3 regions of the Leifsonia sp. AG29 genome follow, and region 2 is predicted to be linked to each of the others. Evidence: predicted binding sites of a transcription regulator. Region 2 holds the regulator's gene; each other region holds the start of a gene.
The links. Region 2 encodes HrcA, which represses chaperone genes, less so after heat shock. Its sites were predicted from a motif close to TTNGCACTCGNNNNNNNCGAGTGCNAA; they were not measured.
Positions count from the first base shown of each region.

Region 1: the regulator HrcA is predicted to act here: its motif matches at 2,924-2,950, upstream of groL (chaperonin GroEL).
Region 3: the regulator HrcA is predicted to act here: its motif matches at 2,275-2,301, upstream of groES (co-chaperone GroES).

Region 1 covers NZ_VMSF01000001.1:2,341,704-2,346,873, forward strand. Annotated here, with positions in the region: gene FPT20_RS18115 (hypothetical protein) at 1-1,067, opposite strand, end outside; gene groL (chaperonin GroEL) at 1,261-2,880, opposite strand; gene FPT20_RS11255 (cold-shock protein) at 3,063-3,266, opposite strand; gene FPT20_RS11260 (LytR C-terminal domain-containing protein) at 3,425-3,982, opposite strand; gene FPT20_RS11265 (DUF3263 domain-containing protein) at 4,006-4,305, opposite strand; gene msrB (peptide-methionine (R)-S-oxide reductase MsrB) at 4,488-4,889, shown strand; gene FPT20_RS11275 (nitroreductase family protein) at 4,886-5,170, shown strand, end outside.
Region 2 covers NZ_VMSF01000001.1:1,552,384-1,557,553, forward strand. Annotated here, with positions in the region: gene hemW (radical SAM family heme chaperone HemW) at 1-236, shown strand, start outside; gene FPT20_RS07510 (DUF4870 domain-containing protein) at 229-609, opposite strand; gene FPT20_RS07515 (DUF4870 domain-containing protein) at 694-1,200, opposite strand; gene hrcA (heat-inducible transcriptional repressor HrcA) at 1,354-2,376, shown strand; gene dnaJ (molecular chaperone DnaJ) at 2,408-3,523, shown strand; gene FPT20_RS07530 (16S rRNA (uracil(1498)-N(3))-methyltransferase) at 3,532-4,260, shown strand; gene FPT20_RS07535 (histidine triad nucleotide-binding protein) at 4,301-4,666, shown strand; gene FPT20_RS07540 (PhoH family protein) at 4,725-5,170, shown strand, end outside.
Region 3 covers NZ_VMSF01000001.1:2,483,666-2,488,835, forward strand. Annotated here, with positions in the region: gene guaB (IMP dehydrogenase) at 1-719, opposite strand, end outside; gene rarD (EamA family transporter RarD) at 821-1,789, opposite strand; gene groES (co-chaperone GroES) at 1,886-2,182, opposite strand; gene FPT20_RS11960 (THUMP-like domain-containing protein) at 2,317-3,510, shown strand; gene FPT20_RS11965 (DUF4190 domain-containing protein) at 3,507-4,085, opposite strand; gene tsaD (tRNA (adenosine(37)-N6)-threonylcarbamoyltransferase complex transferase subunit TsaD) at 4,206-5,170, opposite strand, start outside.

The DNA of each region.
Region 1 (5,170 bases), 790 kb from region 2:
GCGTCCGGAATCCCGGGAGCGGTGATGGTCCGCGCCAGCGTGGGGATCTGCTGCCCGCCGACCGTGATCGAGCCGGCATGCGCCTCCGTGTCCAGCGACACGACCTCGGCGCGGTACTGCTCGTAGGCCTGGGCGCCGTCGGCGATCACCGAGAGGGTGCCCACATGCCGCCCGGAACCATCGGTCCCGGCTCTGTAGTTGCAGAGCGTCATGCCGCGGGCGGTGAGTAGGGCATCCGTCTGGCGAAAGGACTCCTCGGCGCCCTCGCTCGAGACGGCGTCGAGCCCGAGCGCGTCCCGCACGCTGTCGAGCCAGGGCTGATCGGCGCAGGGCAGCGTTGGGGCCGTGGCCGCGACTTTCGCCGTCTTGTCGAACTGCGTGATCTGCGGGATCAGGGACTGGACGAACTCGTGGAAGCTCTTCTCGACGACGAGCCGGTCGCTCGCGTAGGCAGTGACGGCGACCCAGGACCCTCCGACGAGAACGTTGGTGTGGCACTCGTTGCCGGCGGCCGCGGTGCTCGGGCCGCTGCAGTCGCCTCCGAGGGAGACCCCGCCGTCGTAGTCGGCGCCGGCGGTCGCCGCGTCGGGGTGAGCGGCGGCGAGGCGCTTCCAGGCGTCGGCGGCCCCGGGGATCACGGCGACGGCGACACCACGAGGGGCCAGGGCGGCTTTGGAGGAGGCGGTGGCCCCAGGCGTGGCCGTGGGGGGTGCCGCGGGTGCTCCGGCCGTTGGTGAGGCGCTGCTCGCGGAGGCGGAGGGGCTCGCCGGGTCGGGGCCCCAGCCGCACCAACCGCCCCCGGACGCGATCACGGCGAAGGGCCCGCGCGCCGCGGCCGCGCTGAGGGCGGACCAGGGCTGCGCTTCGGGGTCGGCGGGGCCGCCGAGGAGCGTGGTCACGGCCTGCTCGGTGGTGAGCGAGGCGCAGTCGATCGCGGGTTTGGCGGGAGGGACCGAGCTCGTGGGCAAGGGCGACGAGCTGGGGGCGCCGAAGCCGAGAGCCGCGCAGCCCGACAGCAGGAGCGCGAGGGCGGCTCCGAATGCGGCGGCCACCGGCTTGCGTGTCATGCGTCCCTCCCAGCTTGGGACCGAGACTACGACATCGGGCCCTCCCTCCCGTCGAGGTGCTCGTACATGTCGCCGACACGCCGGGGCGGACCGCACCTGCGAGCACCTCGACGCAAGGAGCACGCGCGAGGGCGAACGCCGAGAGGGCGCCTCCCGAACGGGAGGCGCCCTCTGCAGTGCTACGGAGCGGGACTCAGAAGTCCATGCCGCCGGTGGGGTCGGCCGGGGCCGGAGCGTTCTTCTCCGGCTTGTCGGCGACGACGGCCTCGGTGGTGAGGAAGAGGCCGGCGATCGACGCGGCGTTCTGCAGCGCCGAACGGGTCACCTTCACCGGGTCGTTGATGCCGGAGGCCAGCATGTCGACGTACTCGCCGGTCGCGGCGTTGAGGCCATGACCCACGGGGAGCTCGCGGACCTTCGCGACCACGACGCCCGCCTCGAGACCGGCGTTGATCGCGATCTGCTTCAGCGGCGCCTCGATGGCGACCTTGACGATGTTGGCGCCGGTGGCCTCGTCGCCCGTGAGCGACAGCTTCTCGAACGCCGTCTTGCCGGCCTGGATGAGGGCCACGCCACCACCGGCGACGATGCCCTCCTCGACGGCGGCCTTCGCGTTGCGGACGGCGTCCTCGATGCGGTGCTTGCGCTCCTTGAGCTCGACCTCGGTGGCCGCGCCCGCCTTGATGACGGCCACGCCGCCGGCGAGCTTCGCGAGACGCTCCTGGAGCTTCTCACGGTCGTAGTCGCTGTCGGTCGCCTCGATCTCGTTGCGGATCTGCTGCACGCGGCCGGCGATCTGCTCGGGGTCGCCCGCGCCCTCGACGATCGTGGTCTCGTCCTTGGTGATGACGACCTTGCGGGCCTGGCCGAGCAGGTCGAGAGTGACGTTCTCGAGCTTGAGGCCGACCTCCTCGGAGATGACCTGGCCACCGGTGAGGATGGCGATGTCCTGCAGCATGGCCTTGCGGCGGTCGCCGAAGCCCGGAGCCTTGACGGCGACGGACTTGAAGATGCCGCGGATCTTGTTGACGATCAGCGTGGCCAGGGCCTCGCCGTCGACGTCCTCGGCGATGATCAGCAGCTGCTTGTTCGCCTGGATCACCTTGTCGACGATCGGGAGGAGGTCCTTGATCGAGGAGATCTTCTGGTTGGCGATGAGGATGTACGGGTCCTCGAACACCGCCTCCTGGCGGTCCTGGTCGGTGACGAAGTACTGCGACAGGAAGCCCTTGTCGAAGCGCATGCCCTCGGTCAGCTCGAGCTCGGTGCCGAAGGTGTTCGACTCCTCGACGGTGACGACGCCCTCCTTGCCGACCTTGTCGATCGCCTCGGCGATGATCTCGCCGATGGTGGTGTCGCCGGCGGAGATGGAGGCGGTGGCCGCGATCTCCTCCTTGGTCTCGACCTCCTTGGCGCTCGCGATGAGCTCCTCGGTGACGGCCTGGACGGCCTTCTCGATGCCGCGCTTCAGGGTGATCGGGTCGGCCCCGGCAGCCACGTTGCGCAGGCCCTCCTTGACGAGCGCCTGAGCGAGGACGGTCGCGGTGGTGGTGCCGTCGCCCGCGACGTCGTCGGTCTTCTTGGCGACCTCCTTGACGAGCTCCGCGCCGATCTTCTCGTACGGGTCGTCGAGCTCGATCTCCTTCGCGATGGAGACGCCGTCGTTGGTGATGGTCGGGGCGCCCCACTTCTTCTCGAGGACGACGTTGCGACCGCGCGGGCCCAGGGTGACCTTGACCGTGTCGGCCAGGGTGTTGAGGCCGCGCTCGAGGCCGCGGCGGGCGTCCTCGTTGAAAGCGATGATCTTTGCCATGTGTTTCTCGTCCCTCCCGGACGTCTGCGAAAGATTCCGATGATTAGCACTCGATCAGATGGAGTGCTAAAGCGATTCTGGCACTCGTGGCCGGAGAGTGCAAGACGAGGGGAGGCGGGACCGAACGGAGAAGAGCGCCGCCCCCTGGTGGGGCGACGCTCTTCTCGCGTGTCGTGCTGAAGCTAGGCCAGCCGAACCGACTCGGCCTGCGGGCCCTTCTGCCCGGTGCCGACCTCGAATACGACCTGCTGGCCCTCTTCGAGAACCTTGTAACCTGCCATGTCAATCGCGGAGTAATGAACGAAAACGTCCTGTCCCCCACCTTCGACGGTGATGAAGCCGTAGCCCTTCTCAGCGTTGAACCACTTCACGGTTCCGTTCGCCATGCATTACTCCTATTGCTGTGTCGCTCGCACGGTCCAGCGCCGCGCGTTGACTCCCGATACTAATGCTTGCAATACGTGGTTACGCCAGTGTTTTTCCCAATGCGTCGCCAATTCCGGCGGAACTTAAACACGCGCGTAACAAAACAAGAGGAACGGGGTCAGCCGCTGAAGTCGCTCCCGACCACGACGGTCAGATCGGCTCCGGTGTTCGCGAAGGCCTGGCTCTCCTCCACGGTCGCGCCCGGGAAGCTCTGAGCGGCCCCGAGCGCCGCGGCCTGCTTGGCGGGATCCGAGTAGTACACGGTCGTCTTCGCGATGTTGGTCTGATCGGCGTTCGCGAGCGCCCCGACCTTCCAGCCGGCCGCCTTCAGCTTCGCGGAGGCGGACGCCGCGAGCCCCTCGGTGGTCGTGCCGTTGAGGACGTTGACGGTGAGGCTCGGGTCGACGGTCGGCACGATCGTCGGGGTCGGCGTCGGAGTCGGCCCGATGGCCGTGGAGCCGGGTGCCGACGGGCCCGCCGCCCCGTGGAAGTTCACGCTGCCGTTCACGAGCGAGAGGCCGAAGATGCCGGCGGCGATGAGCACCGCTGCGGCGAGGGCCGCCCAGCCGACGACGATCCAGCCCCGGCCCCGGGGGCGCGGAGCCCGGTGGGCTCCGACGCGCTGCAGGTCGCCGGGGATGTCGTCGAACCGGTCGCGGGGGAACTTCTCTGCCATCGTGGGGGTGGTCCTTGTGGGTGTCAGTCGCCGGACGGGAGCGTCCGCGAGCGGCGTGCGGCCAGTCGGGTGTCTCGGAGGCGGAGCAGCCGCTTCACGAGCATGGGGTCGTGCCGTAGCGCGGCGGGACGGTCGATCAGGGCTCCGAGGAGCTGATAGTACCGCGCTGCCGACAGGCCGAACTCCTCGCGGATGGCCTGCTCCTTCGCCCCGGCGTGACGCCACCACTGGCGTTCGAACGCGAGGATGGCGGCGTCCCGTTCGCTCAGGCCGTCGTCTCCGGCGGAGGCTCCGCGATCGTGTGCTGCTTGAGCCACGAGCACCGCCTTCCGTCGCCGTCTCCGTCGGCCCGGTCGCTGCTGGGCAGCCGCTCCCGCGCTCGCGCCTCATCCTAGGATGCGCCTGCTGGATGTTCGCCGCTTGGCGGCGGCACGTCGCCGGACGGCGGTGGGAACAGTCCGCCCAGGAGGGCCGTTTAGGGTTGACGATGGACGAGAGGAATCGCATGGACTACAAGGTCTCGAAGACCGACGAGGAGTGGCGCACGGAGCTCAGCCCGGAGCGCTACGCGGTGCTCCGCGAGGCCGCGACCGAGCGCCCGTGGACCGGTGAACTGCTCGACGAGAGCCGTGCCGGCCTGTACACGTGCGCCGCGTGCGGTGCGGAACTGTTCAAGTCGGGCACGAAATTCGACAGCGGCTGCGGTTGGCCGAGCTTCTACGAGTCGGTGCGGCCGGAGGCGGTCGAGCTCATCGAGGACACCAGCCTCGGCATGGTCCGGACCGAGGTCCGCTGCGCGAACTGCGGTTCGCACCTGGGGCACGTCTTCCCCGACGGATTCGGGACGCCGACGGGCGACCGCTACTGCATGAACTCGATCGCGCTCGACTTCACACCCGAGTCGTGAGCGATCTCGCCGACCGCGTGGCCGCGAGGCGCTCGTACTCGCGCGTCACCGCGGACGCCCCGAGCCACGAGGAGCTTCTGCCCCTCGTCGCCGCGGCCGGGCGCGTGGCCGACCACAGCGCGCTGCACCCGTGGAGGCTCATCGAGTTGCGCGGCGAAGCGCGAATGCGGCTAGGTGCGGCGTTCGTCAAGGCCGCCGGCGTCTCCGGGGAGGAGGCCGACAAGCTGGCGGCGAAGCCTCTCCGTTCGTCCCTGCTGATCGCGATCGTGTCGGTGCGGACG
Region 2 (5,170 bases):
CGCTCGACGCTGAGACGCGTCGGGTCGAACGCGTGCTCCTCCTGACCCGCATCCGTGACGGGCTGCGCATCGCCGAGCTGGAGGCGCCCGGCCGCCGTGAGGTCGCCGGGCTCATCGCCGACGGTCTCATCGACGGCGAAGCCGCCCTCGCCGGGTCGGTGGTGCTGACCCTGCGGGGGCGGCTTCTGGCCGATGCCGTCGTGCGCCGGCTGCTCGCCGACGACGGCGTCAGCTGACGAACTTGATCGCCAGCGGGTAGGTGTAGTACTCGCCCTGGTTGGCCTTGATCGCCGCGATGATGCTGAAGACGATCGTGAGCACCCAGACGGCGAGGATGATGAACAGGCCGATCACCACGACCGAGAGGATGCCGCCGACCACGTAGGCGATGAACATGGTGATCTGGAAGTTGAGCGCCGTCGCCGTGTGCGCACGGACGAACGGGCCGCGGTCCTTGAGCACCAGGTAGCCGATCAGGGCCGGGATCCAGCTGAACAGGATGCCGCCGATGTGCACGAGCGTCGACCAGAGCTTCTCGTCGGCCGGGCTGAGCTGCTGCGCCGAGCCTCCGTACGGCTGTTGCGGGGGCGGTGGGGGCGTTGCGGACATGATCTCCTCCTTGGTTCGGGACGGACGGTCGGCTTCAGCCTAGGGCGCGATGCGCGTTCCTGGGAAGGAGCCGAGAGCCCCCCGTCACTTGATGAAGCGGAAGTTGATCGGGTACCGGTAGGCGCCGCCGCTGTTGACGCGCACGAACCCCAGGATCGAGAACACCAGGTTCACGATGTAGAGCGCCCAGGGGATGAGCAGGCCGAACAGGAGGAATCCCACGCCGGTGAAGGCGAGGACGATGCCGATGATCTGGGAGACGACCCAGGCGCTGATCCAGGTGATCTGCCAGTTCAGTGCCTCCTTGGACTCCTGGGCGGTGAGCCGGCCGCGGTCCTTGAAGACGAGCCAGATGATGAGCGACGGGAGGAACCACAGGATGCCCCCGAGGTGGGCAAACGAGGCCCACTGCTTGTCCTGCGTGGCGTCGAGCGGTGCGCCGGCCGGGGCGGCGTACTGCGGTTGAGCGCCCGGCTGCGGGGTGCCGTAGGCGGGCTGCTGAGCCCCGTACGGCTGCTGGGGAGGCACCGCACCGGGGTGCTGCGGCGGGACGGCGGCGTCCCCGGGTGCGGGCTGATTCGGGTCGGTCATGGTCCTTGCCCTTCCGATCTCGCGGGACGTCGATGTCCCACCGGTGCGCATAAAGTACTGCTGCGAGCCCCCGCGTGCAATCATCGTCCTCTCCGCGTGGCGCGCTACTATTAGCACTCAAGAACGACGAGTGCTAAGAGGACGGAGGCGGGCATGGTCTCGGAACGCAGTCTCGAAGTGCTCCGGGCGATCGTCCAGGACTACGTGGCGTCGCGGGAGCCGGTCGGCTCGAAGAGCATCGTCGAACGTCACTCGTTCGGCGTCTCTGCCGCGACCATCCGGAACGACATGGCGCAGCTGGAGGAGGAGGAGCTCATCGCGGCCCCGCACACGTCCTCCGGGCGGGTTCCGACCGACAAGGGTTACCGGCTGTTCGTCGACCATCTCGCCGAGGCGCGCCCACTGAGCCCGGCACAGCGCGCCGCGATCGAGGCCTTCCTCGGCCAGTCCGTCGATCTCGACGATGTGCTCTCGCGAACAGTGCGCCTCCTGTCCCAGCTCACCAACCAGGTCGCGCTCGTGCAGTACCCGTCCGTCGCCCGGTCTCGCATCCGCCACATCGAGCTGGTGCTGCTGTCGCCGCACCGGCTCCTGAGCGTCCTCATCACCGACTCCGGAGCGGTGGAGCAGCGGGTGATCGAGCTCGGCGCGGAGCTGGGCGACACCGAGGTGGCCGAGATCCGCGGCGCTATCAACGGCGCCGTCGCCGGACTCTCGCTCGCCGACGCGGCAGCACGCCTCCGCCAGCTGCCGGGTGCCCTGACCGATCGCACGCGCCCTCTGGTCGAGCCGGTGGCCAACGCGCTGCTCGACCAGATCGCGGCCAACCGCCAGGAGCGGCTCGTCATGGCCGGAGCCGCGAACCTCGTGCGCACGGAGGACGACTTCCCGGGCACGATCACCCCGGTGCTGGAGGCGATCGAGGAGCAGGTCGTCCTGCTGCGGCTCTTCGACGAGATGGCGCACGACCAGCACGGCGTCGCCGTGAGCATCGGCCGCGAGAACGCGGGCTTCGGCCTCACGGAAGCATCCGTGCTCTCGAGCGGTTACAGTGCAGCGGGGTCCGACGTCGCACGCGTCGGCCTCCTCGGCCCGCTCCGCATGGACTACTCCGGCAACATGGCCGCTGTGCGCGCCGTCGCCCGGTACCTCTCCCGCCTTCTCGGCGATCAGTAGACACGAAACGAAAGAAGAAGGAACAGCCCCCGTGGCCGACCACTACGAAGTCCTCGGCGTCGCCCGCGATGCCAGCCCCGACGAGATCAAGAAGGCGTATCGGCGCCTGGCGCGAGAGCTCCACCCCGACGTCAACCCGAGTTCGGAGGCGCAGGAGCGGTTCAAGCTCGTGACGCACGCGTACGACGTCCTCAGCGACCCGCAGCAGCGCCAGCAGTACGACCTCGGCGGCCCGAGCGGCTTCGGCGCCGGCCCGGGAGGCGCGGACTTCGCGGGCTTCAGCGACATCTTCGAGACCTTCTTCGGTGGAGGCGGAGGCGCGACGCGCGGCCCCCGCTCGCGCCGGGAGCGCGGCCAGGACGCCCTCCTCCGGGTCGAGGTCGACCTCGACGAGGTCGTCTTCGGCACCCACCGCGAGCTGGAGATCGACACCGCGGTCGTCTGCGAGACCTGCAACGGCTCCTGTTGCGCACCGGGGACGCAGCCGGTCACCTGCGACATCTGCCACGGCACGGGCAGCATCCAGCGATCCGTCCGCTCGCTCCTCGGCAACGTCATGACGTCGAGCCCGTGCGGCAGCTGCCGCGGGTACGGCACCATCATCGCCACGCCGTGCGTGACCTGCCAGGGGCAGGGCCGCGTCCGGGCTCGCCGCACCGTCCCCGTCGACATCCCCGCCGGGGTCGAGACGGGGCTGCGCCTCCAGATGCCGGGCAGCGGCGAGGCGGGCCCCGCGGGCGGGCCGAACGGCGACCTCTACCTCGAGATCAAGGTGCGCCACCACGACGTGTTCAGCCGGGACGGAGACGACCTGCTCTGCACGCTCGAGCTCTCGATGGCCGACGCGATCCTCGGCACGACGGCGACCGTCAAGGCGCTCGACGGCGACATCCGCCTGGAGCTGAAGCCCGGGACCCAGTCGGCCGACATCATCACCGTGAAGGACCGCGGCATCACGCACCTCCGCGGCACCGGGCGCGGCGACCTCCGCGTCGGTATCCAGGTGGTCACGCCGACCAAGCTCGACCACAAGGAGAAGGAGCTGATCAAGAAGTTCGCCGCCAGCCACAAGTCGGTCGAGCCCTCGCTCGCCCGGTTCCAGCAGGGGCTTTTCGCGAAGCTGCGCGATCGCTTCCTCAACCTCTGAGCGGCGCCGTGGCGAATCTCTACCTGAGCGAGGAGCTCGACCGGGCCGAGCCGGGCGGGCGGATCACCCTCACCGGACCGGAAGCCCGTCACGCGGCAACCGTCAACCGGACGCGCGCCGGCGAGTCGGTGCTCATCGGCAACGGGAGGGGCCTCCTCGCGGGCGGGCGGGTCGTCGTCGCGACGGGGAGCGAGCTCACGGTCGAGGTCGAGACCGTCTCGCACACAGACGTGCCGTCCCCCCGGATCACGCTCGTGCAGGCCCTGGCGAAGGGCGACCGCGACGAGCTGGCGATCCAGGCGGCGACCGAGCTGGCCGTCGACCGCATCGTGCCGTGGTCGGCCGCCCGGTCCGTGTCCCGCTGGGAGGGACCGAAGATCGCCAAGGGCCGCGATCGCTGGGCGAGCATCGTCCGGGAGGCGACCAAGCAGTCGATCCGTGCGTGGACGCCGGAGGTCGCGGAATTGGCGAGCACCACCGATGTGGCCGCGCTCGCTGCCCACGCCCGCGTCCTCGTCCTCGAGCCGGACGCGGATCGGCCGCTGACGGGCGTCGCTCCCGACGGCCGGGACATCGTCATCGTCGTCGGCCCCGAGGGCGGGATCGCTCCGGCCGAGCTCGACGCGTTCCAGCGCGCCGGTGCAGAGCTCGTTCGGCTCGGAGACACCGTGCTGCGCACCTCCACGGCGGGCCCCGCCGCTCTCGCGGTCCTCGCCGCCGCGCTCCGACGCTGGTGACGGGCTGATCGTGCGACGGAGGGGCGAATAGGATGGAGGCATGGTGACGGCAGAGCCCTCGATCTTCTCGCGGATCATCGCGGGGGAGATCCCCGCGGACATCGTCTACGACGGCGAGCGCCTCATCGCGTTCCGTGACATCAACCCGCAGGCTCCCCTCCATCTGCTCGTCGTCCCGAAGACGGACCGCTACCGCGACGTGGTGGAGCTGGCGGCGGGCGACCCCGAGCTGCTGGCCGAGCTCGTCGCCACCGCCCGGCTGCTCGCCGAGCAGCACGGCGACGGCGACTTCCGCCTGGTCTTCAACACGGGCGCCGGGGCGGGTCAGACCGTCTTCCACGCCCACGCGCACGTACTGAGCACCGCCGGTCGCGGCGGCCTCGAGGAAGGAACTCTTGTCGACTAGCGATCCCGCACCGCAGACCGGTGGCGCCGAGGCGCGCCTCAGCGTCGACGGGGTGCAGATGGTCCGGCTGCTCGGGCCTCAGGACCGGCTGCTCACCACGATGGAGCGGCAGTATCCGCTGGTGAACGTGCATGTCCGCGGCAACGAGATCACCCTGACCGGCGAGGCGTCCCAGGTCGACGCGGCCCGCCGTCTGCTGGAGGAGCTGCTCCTCATGGTCCGGAACGGGCAGGAGCTCAGTCCCGCCGAGGTCACGAGCTCCGCCCGGATGCTCGGCACCGATCTGAACCTCAGCCCGGCCGACGTCCTCGGGCAGGCGATCCTCAGCGCCCGGGGCAAGAGCATCCGCCCCAAGACGCTCGGGCAGAGCCAGTACGTCGACGCGATCGACCACAACACGATCGTGTTCGGCATCGGGCCGGCCGGAACCGGGAAGACCTACCTGGCCATGGCCAAGGCGGTGCAGGCCCTCCAGCGCAAGGAGGTCACCCGCATCATCCTGAC
Region 3 (5,170 bases), 930 kb from region 2:
ATGGCGCGCTCCCACGCGTCGCCGAAGAAGCCGATGGCGGCGCCCACGCGCAGGCGGCCCTCGTCATCCTTCGTGGCGAACGGGTACTTCTCGCTCTTGTCGAAGTCCTTGACCGTGATGAGGCCGCCGAGCTTGCCCTCGGCGTCGACCAGCGGCAGCTTCTCGATCTTGTGCTCGGCGAAGATCGCGACCGCCGAGTCCGGGTCGATGCCGACCGGCGCGGTGATGAGCGGCTGGCGCGTCATCACGTCGCGCACCTTGGTGGTCGAGCGCTCGAACGGCGAGACGAACCGCATGTCGCGGTTCGTGATGATCCCGACGAGCGTGCCGTCGGGCTCCACGACCGGGAGCCCGCTCACGCGGAACTGGCCGCACAGCAGGTCGACCTCCTCGACCGTCGCGTCGGGGGTCGTGGTGACCGGGTTGGTGATCATCCCCGACTCGGACCGCTTGACCTTGTCGACGTGCGCCGCCTGGTCCTCGATGGAGAGGTTGCGATGGATGATGCCGATGCCGCCCTGGCGGGCCATCGCCACGGCCATGCGCGACTCCGTCACGGTGTCCATGGCGCTCGACAGGAGCGGGGTCGCCATGGTGATGCGCTTGGTCAGACGAGTGGAGGTGTCCGCCTCGCTCGGGATGACGTCGGTGTGCCCCGGGAGCAGCATCACGTCGTCGTAGGTCAAACCGATGAAACCGAACGGATCCGCCTGATCCATGTCACCCCTTTGAGGTCGCGCGTGTGTGGATGTCTCATGGTAACGGCTGAAGCCTGGGGAGTATTCCGGCCTCATCCGTCCCGGGAGGGGCGGAGGGGACGCTACTCGACCGGCGCCAGGTCGAGCTCGGCCTGCCGCCGCCCCTGCCGCGCGGCGACGATCATGTCGACGCTCAGGATGAGGAGCGCGAGCCACACGATGGCGAATCCGACCCAGCGCTCCGGAGGCATCGCCTCGTGCAGGACGACGACGCCGACGAGGAACTGGATGAACGGCGCGAAGTACTGGATGAAGCCCATGTACACGAGCGGGAGGCGACGGGAACCAGCGGCGAAGAACAGCAGCGGCACCGCCGTGATCACGCCGGCGCCCGCGAGCGCCACCGTGTGCCAGACGCTGACGGTGCCGAAGGTGATGCCCGCGGTCATCGCGACGATGACGAGCTGGACGATCGCGACCGGCGTGAGCCACAGCGTCTCGAGGGTCAGCCCGGAGACCGCGTCGACGCGGGCGCCGACGCGCTTCTTGATCAGGCCGTAGAAGCCGAACGAGAAGGCCAGCAGCAGGGCGATCCACGGGAACGCTCCGTAGCCGACCGCGAGCACGATCACCGCGACGACGCTCACGCCCACAGCGACCCACTGGGCGACGCGGAGCCGCTCGCGCTGCACGATCACGCCGAGCAGCACGGTGACGATCGGGTTGATGAAGTAGCCGAGCGCCGCCTCCACGACATGACCGCTCACCGTGGCGAGCACGTAAGTCTGCCAGTTCACGTAGATGAGCGCGCCCGCGGCGCCCATGGTGAAGAAGGTGCGCCGGTCGCGGAGCAGGGCGGCGAAGGGGCGCCACGCTCGGGTGGCGGCGATGACGATCGCGCAGAAGACCAGCGAGAAGAGGACGCGCCAGGCGACGATCTCCCACGCGGAGGCGGGAGCGAGCGCGATGAAGTAGATCGGGAGGAAACCCCACAGCACGTACGCCGAGACGGCGTAGACGAGGCCGGAGGTGCGGTGCTCCGTCAGCGGCTTCCCGGTGGGAGCCGACGACGTCTGGGATCGCTGTGACACTCCTGAGACTCTACCTCCGACTCACGACACGCACCGGAGACGCCGGAGGCCCCGGACGCGACGAGCGCGCCCGGGGCCTCCGGGGAAGGGGGTGTGTCAGCGGACGACGACCGCGAGGACGTCGCGCGCCGAGAGGACGAGGAAGTCCTCGCCGCCGACCTTGACCTCGGTGCCGCCGTACTTCGAGTACAGCACCTTGTCGCCGACGGCGACGTCGAGCGGCACGCGGTTGCCGTTGTCGTCGATGCGGCCGGGGCCGACCGCCACGACCTCGCCCTCCTGGGGCTTCTCCTTGGCGGTGTCGGGGATGACCAGACCGGAGGCAGTGGTCTGCTCAGCCTCGACCTGCTTGATGACGATGCGATCCTCGAGCGGCTTGATGGAGACCGACACGGTTGACCTCTTTCCTGTGACTAGCACTGGTGTGAACCAAGACTGATTAGCAAACTCGCACTGAGAGTGCTAACACGAGTCTAGGGGGTGGATTAGCAGTCTTGCAACGTGAGTGCCAAGGGTAGCGTGGAGGCATGGAACGGTCCGAACTGGTCGAGCTGCTCAGCCCCGAGGGCCTGCGCCTCCTCGACTCGCTGCCTCCCTATCACAGCGAGCGCGACATCCTCCGGATCGTCTCGGATCTGCGGAAGGCCGGGCACTCCCCGGCCCTCGTCGCCGCCGTGCTCACGCAGTCGAAGCTGCGGCGGAAGGGCGCGGCGAAGTTCGGCGACTTCGCATCACGCATGCTGTTCACGGAGGCTGGACTCGAGCAGGCAACGCGGCTCCCGGTGGCCGCGCGTCACGCCGGGCGCTTCCGTTCGGCGGGGCTCACCCGCGTCGCCGACCTAGGCTGCGGCATCGGCGGGGATGCCCTGGCGCTCGCGGCGCTCGAGCTGGAGGTGACCGCCGTCGAGGCGGACGAGGTGACGGCGGCCATCGCGGCGTTCAACCTCGCGCCGTTCCCGACGGCCACGGTGGAGCACATGCGGGCCGAGGAGGTCGACCTCCGGGCGATCGACGGCGTCTTCCTCGATCCCGCACGCCGCAGCGCGGGGCACACGAACACGGAGCGGCTCACCGATCCGGACGACTACACGCCGTCGCTCGGCTTCGCGTACGAGCTCGCGACGGGTCGTTCGGTCGGCCTGAAGCTCGGCCCCGGCTTCGACCGCGACCTCATCCCCTCGACCGCGGAGGCCCAGTGGGTGTCGGTGGACGGGCAGACGGTGGAGCTCGGCCTCTGGTTCGGGGCTCTGACGCGGCCGGGGATCCACCGCGCCGCACTCGTCGTCCGTGGCGACTCAGCGCACGAGCTGACGGCCGAGTCGGACAGCGAGGACGCCGAGATCGGACCGCTCGGCGAGTACCTGTACGAGCCCGACGGCGCGGTCATCCGCGCGCGCCTGATCGGCGACCTCGCCCGGAGCATCGGCGGGTGGATGCTCTCCGACCGGATCGCCTACATCACCGCCGATCGGCCGGTCGAGACGCCGTTCGCCGCCGGGTTCCGCATCCTGGAGCCTCTCCCCTATGCCGAGAAGGACCTCAAGCGCGCCCTCCGTCAGCGCGGCATCGGCACGCTGGAGATCAAGAAGCGGGGTGTGGACGTCGACCCGGCGACGCTGCGCAAGCGCCTGGCGCTCGACGGAGACCGCCCGGCGACCCTGATCCTGACCAGGGTCGCCGGGCGGCACACGGCGCTGCTCGCGGAGCGGATCGGCTCCTAGCCTCCGTAGTTGTAGACGTTGTTCGAGATGTTCGCGAAGATGACCGCGAGCACGATCCAGGAGATGATCGCAAGCGCCACGCTGACGAACCCGAGGATGATGCCCGTCAGCCAGAAGCCGCGGGCCTGAGGCTCGCGGTTGCGGCCGATGAATCCGAGGATCACGCCGGCGACGCCGAACAGGAAGCCGATCCCCCAGACCAGGCTGAGGACGACGCCGATGATGCCGCCGACGAGGGAGAGGATGCTCAGGATGGGCGACTTCGCGGCGGGCTGGCCGTACGGCTGGGCGTAGCCCGGCGCCGGCTGGCCGTAGGCGGGCTGGCCGTACGCCTGCTGGCCATACCCGGGTGCGGGCTGCTGGCCGTACCCTGGGGCGGGCGGCTGGCCGTACCCGGGCGCGGGTGGCTGCTGGCCGTACGGCTGGCCCGGGGCGGGCTGCGGCGGGGCCGGCTGACCCGGCGCGGGCGGCTGCTCGTACGAGGGAGGCGGAGGGGGCACAGCCCCGGGCTCTCCGGGAGGAGGAACAGCGCCCTCCCGGGGTTCGTTGTCCGCGGGGACGTTCGGATCGCTCATGGGGACCCTCTCCTTCTGGCGCAAGCTCGTTCGTCAGAGCTTCCTGAGAAAACGCTGTAACGCCTCCATGGTGACAGCGGCCCCGGAGAGTGTCAACGTCCCCGTCAAGGCCGTGCCCCCTCAGCCGGCGACCTGGATGTCCGTCACCGGGAGGGTCGAATCCGCGCCGAAGCCGAGCCCGCTCGGCGCGTGCCCGGCCATGATGAGCTGCGCCCCGAGCGCCGCGATCATCGCCCCGTTGTCGGTGCAGAGCGACAGGGCCGGGATGCGGAGCTCGACCCCCGCCTCGGCGGCGCGCTGGACAGCCAGCTGACGCACGCGTGCGTTGGCGACCACGCCGCCGCCGAGCAGCAGGCGGGGCACGTCGTGGTCGCGGCAGGCCGCGATCGCCTTGCTCAGGAGGACGTCGGCGACCGCCTCCCGGAAGGATGCGGCCACATCGGCCACCGGCACCTCCTCGCCCGCGTCCTGGCGCTGCTCCACCCAGCGCGCGACGGCGGTCTTGAGGCCCGAGAACGAGAAGTCGTAGCGGTGCCGCTCGAGATCCTTCGGCTTCGTCAGGCCGCGCGGGAACCGGATCGCGCGGGGGTCGCCGTCCGCCGCGACGCGGTCGATCTGCGGTCCGCCGGGATACGGCAGGCCGAGCACGCGGGCCACCTTGTCGAACGCCTCCCCGGCGGCGTCGTCGATCGTCTCGCCGAGCAGACGCACGTCGGAGACGAGGTCGTGCACGAGCAGGAGGGAGGTGTGGCCACCGGAGACGAGGAGGGCGATCGTCGGCAGCTCCACCGGGTGGCCCGGGCCTCCCGCCGCGTCGAGGAGATCGGCGCCGACATGGCCGACCAGGTGGTTCACGGCGTACAGCGGCTTGTCGAGCGACACCGCGAGCGCCTTCGCCGCCCCGACCCCCACCATCAGCGCGCCGGAGAGACCGGGGCCGCTGGTGACCGCGATCGCGTCGACGTCGGCCAGCTCGATGCCGGCATCGGCGACCGCGGTGCGGAGGGTGGGTGTGAGCGCCTCCAGGTGCGCTCGGGCGGCGACCTCCGGCACGACGCCCCCGTAGCGGGCATGCTCCTCCATCG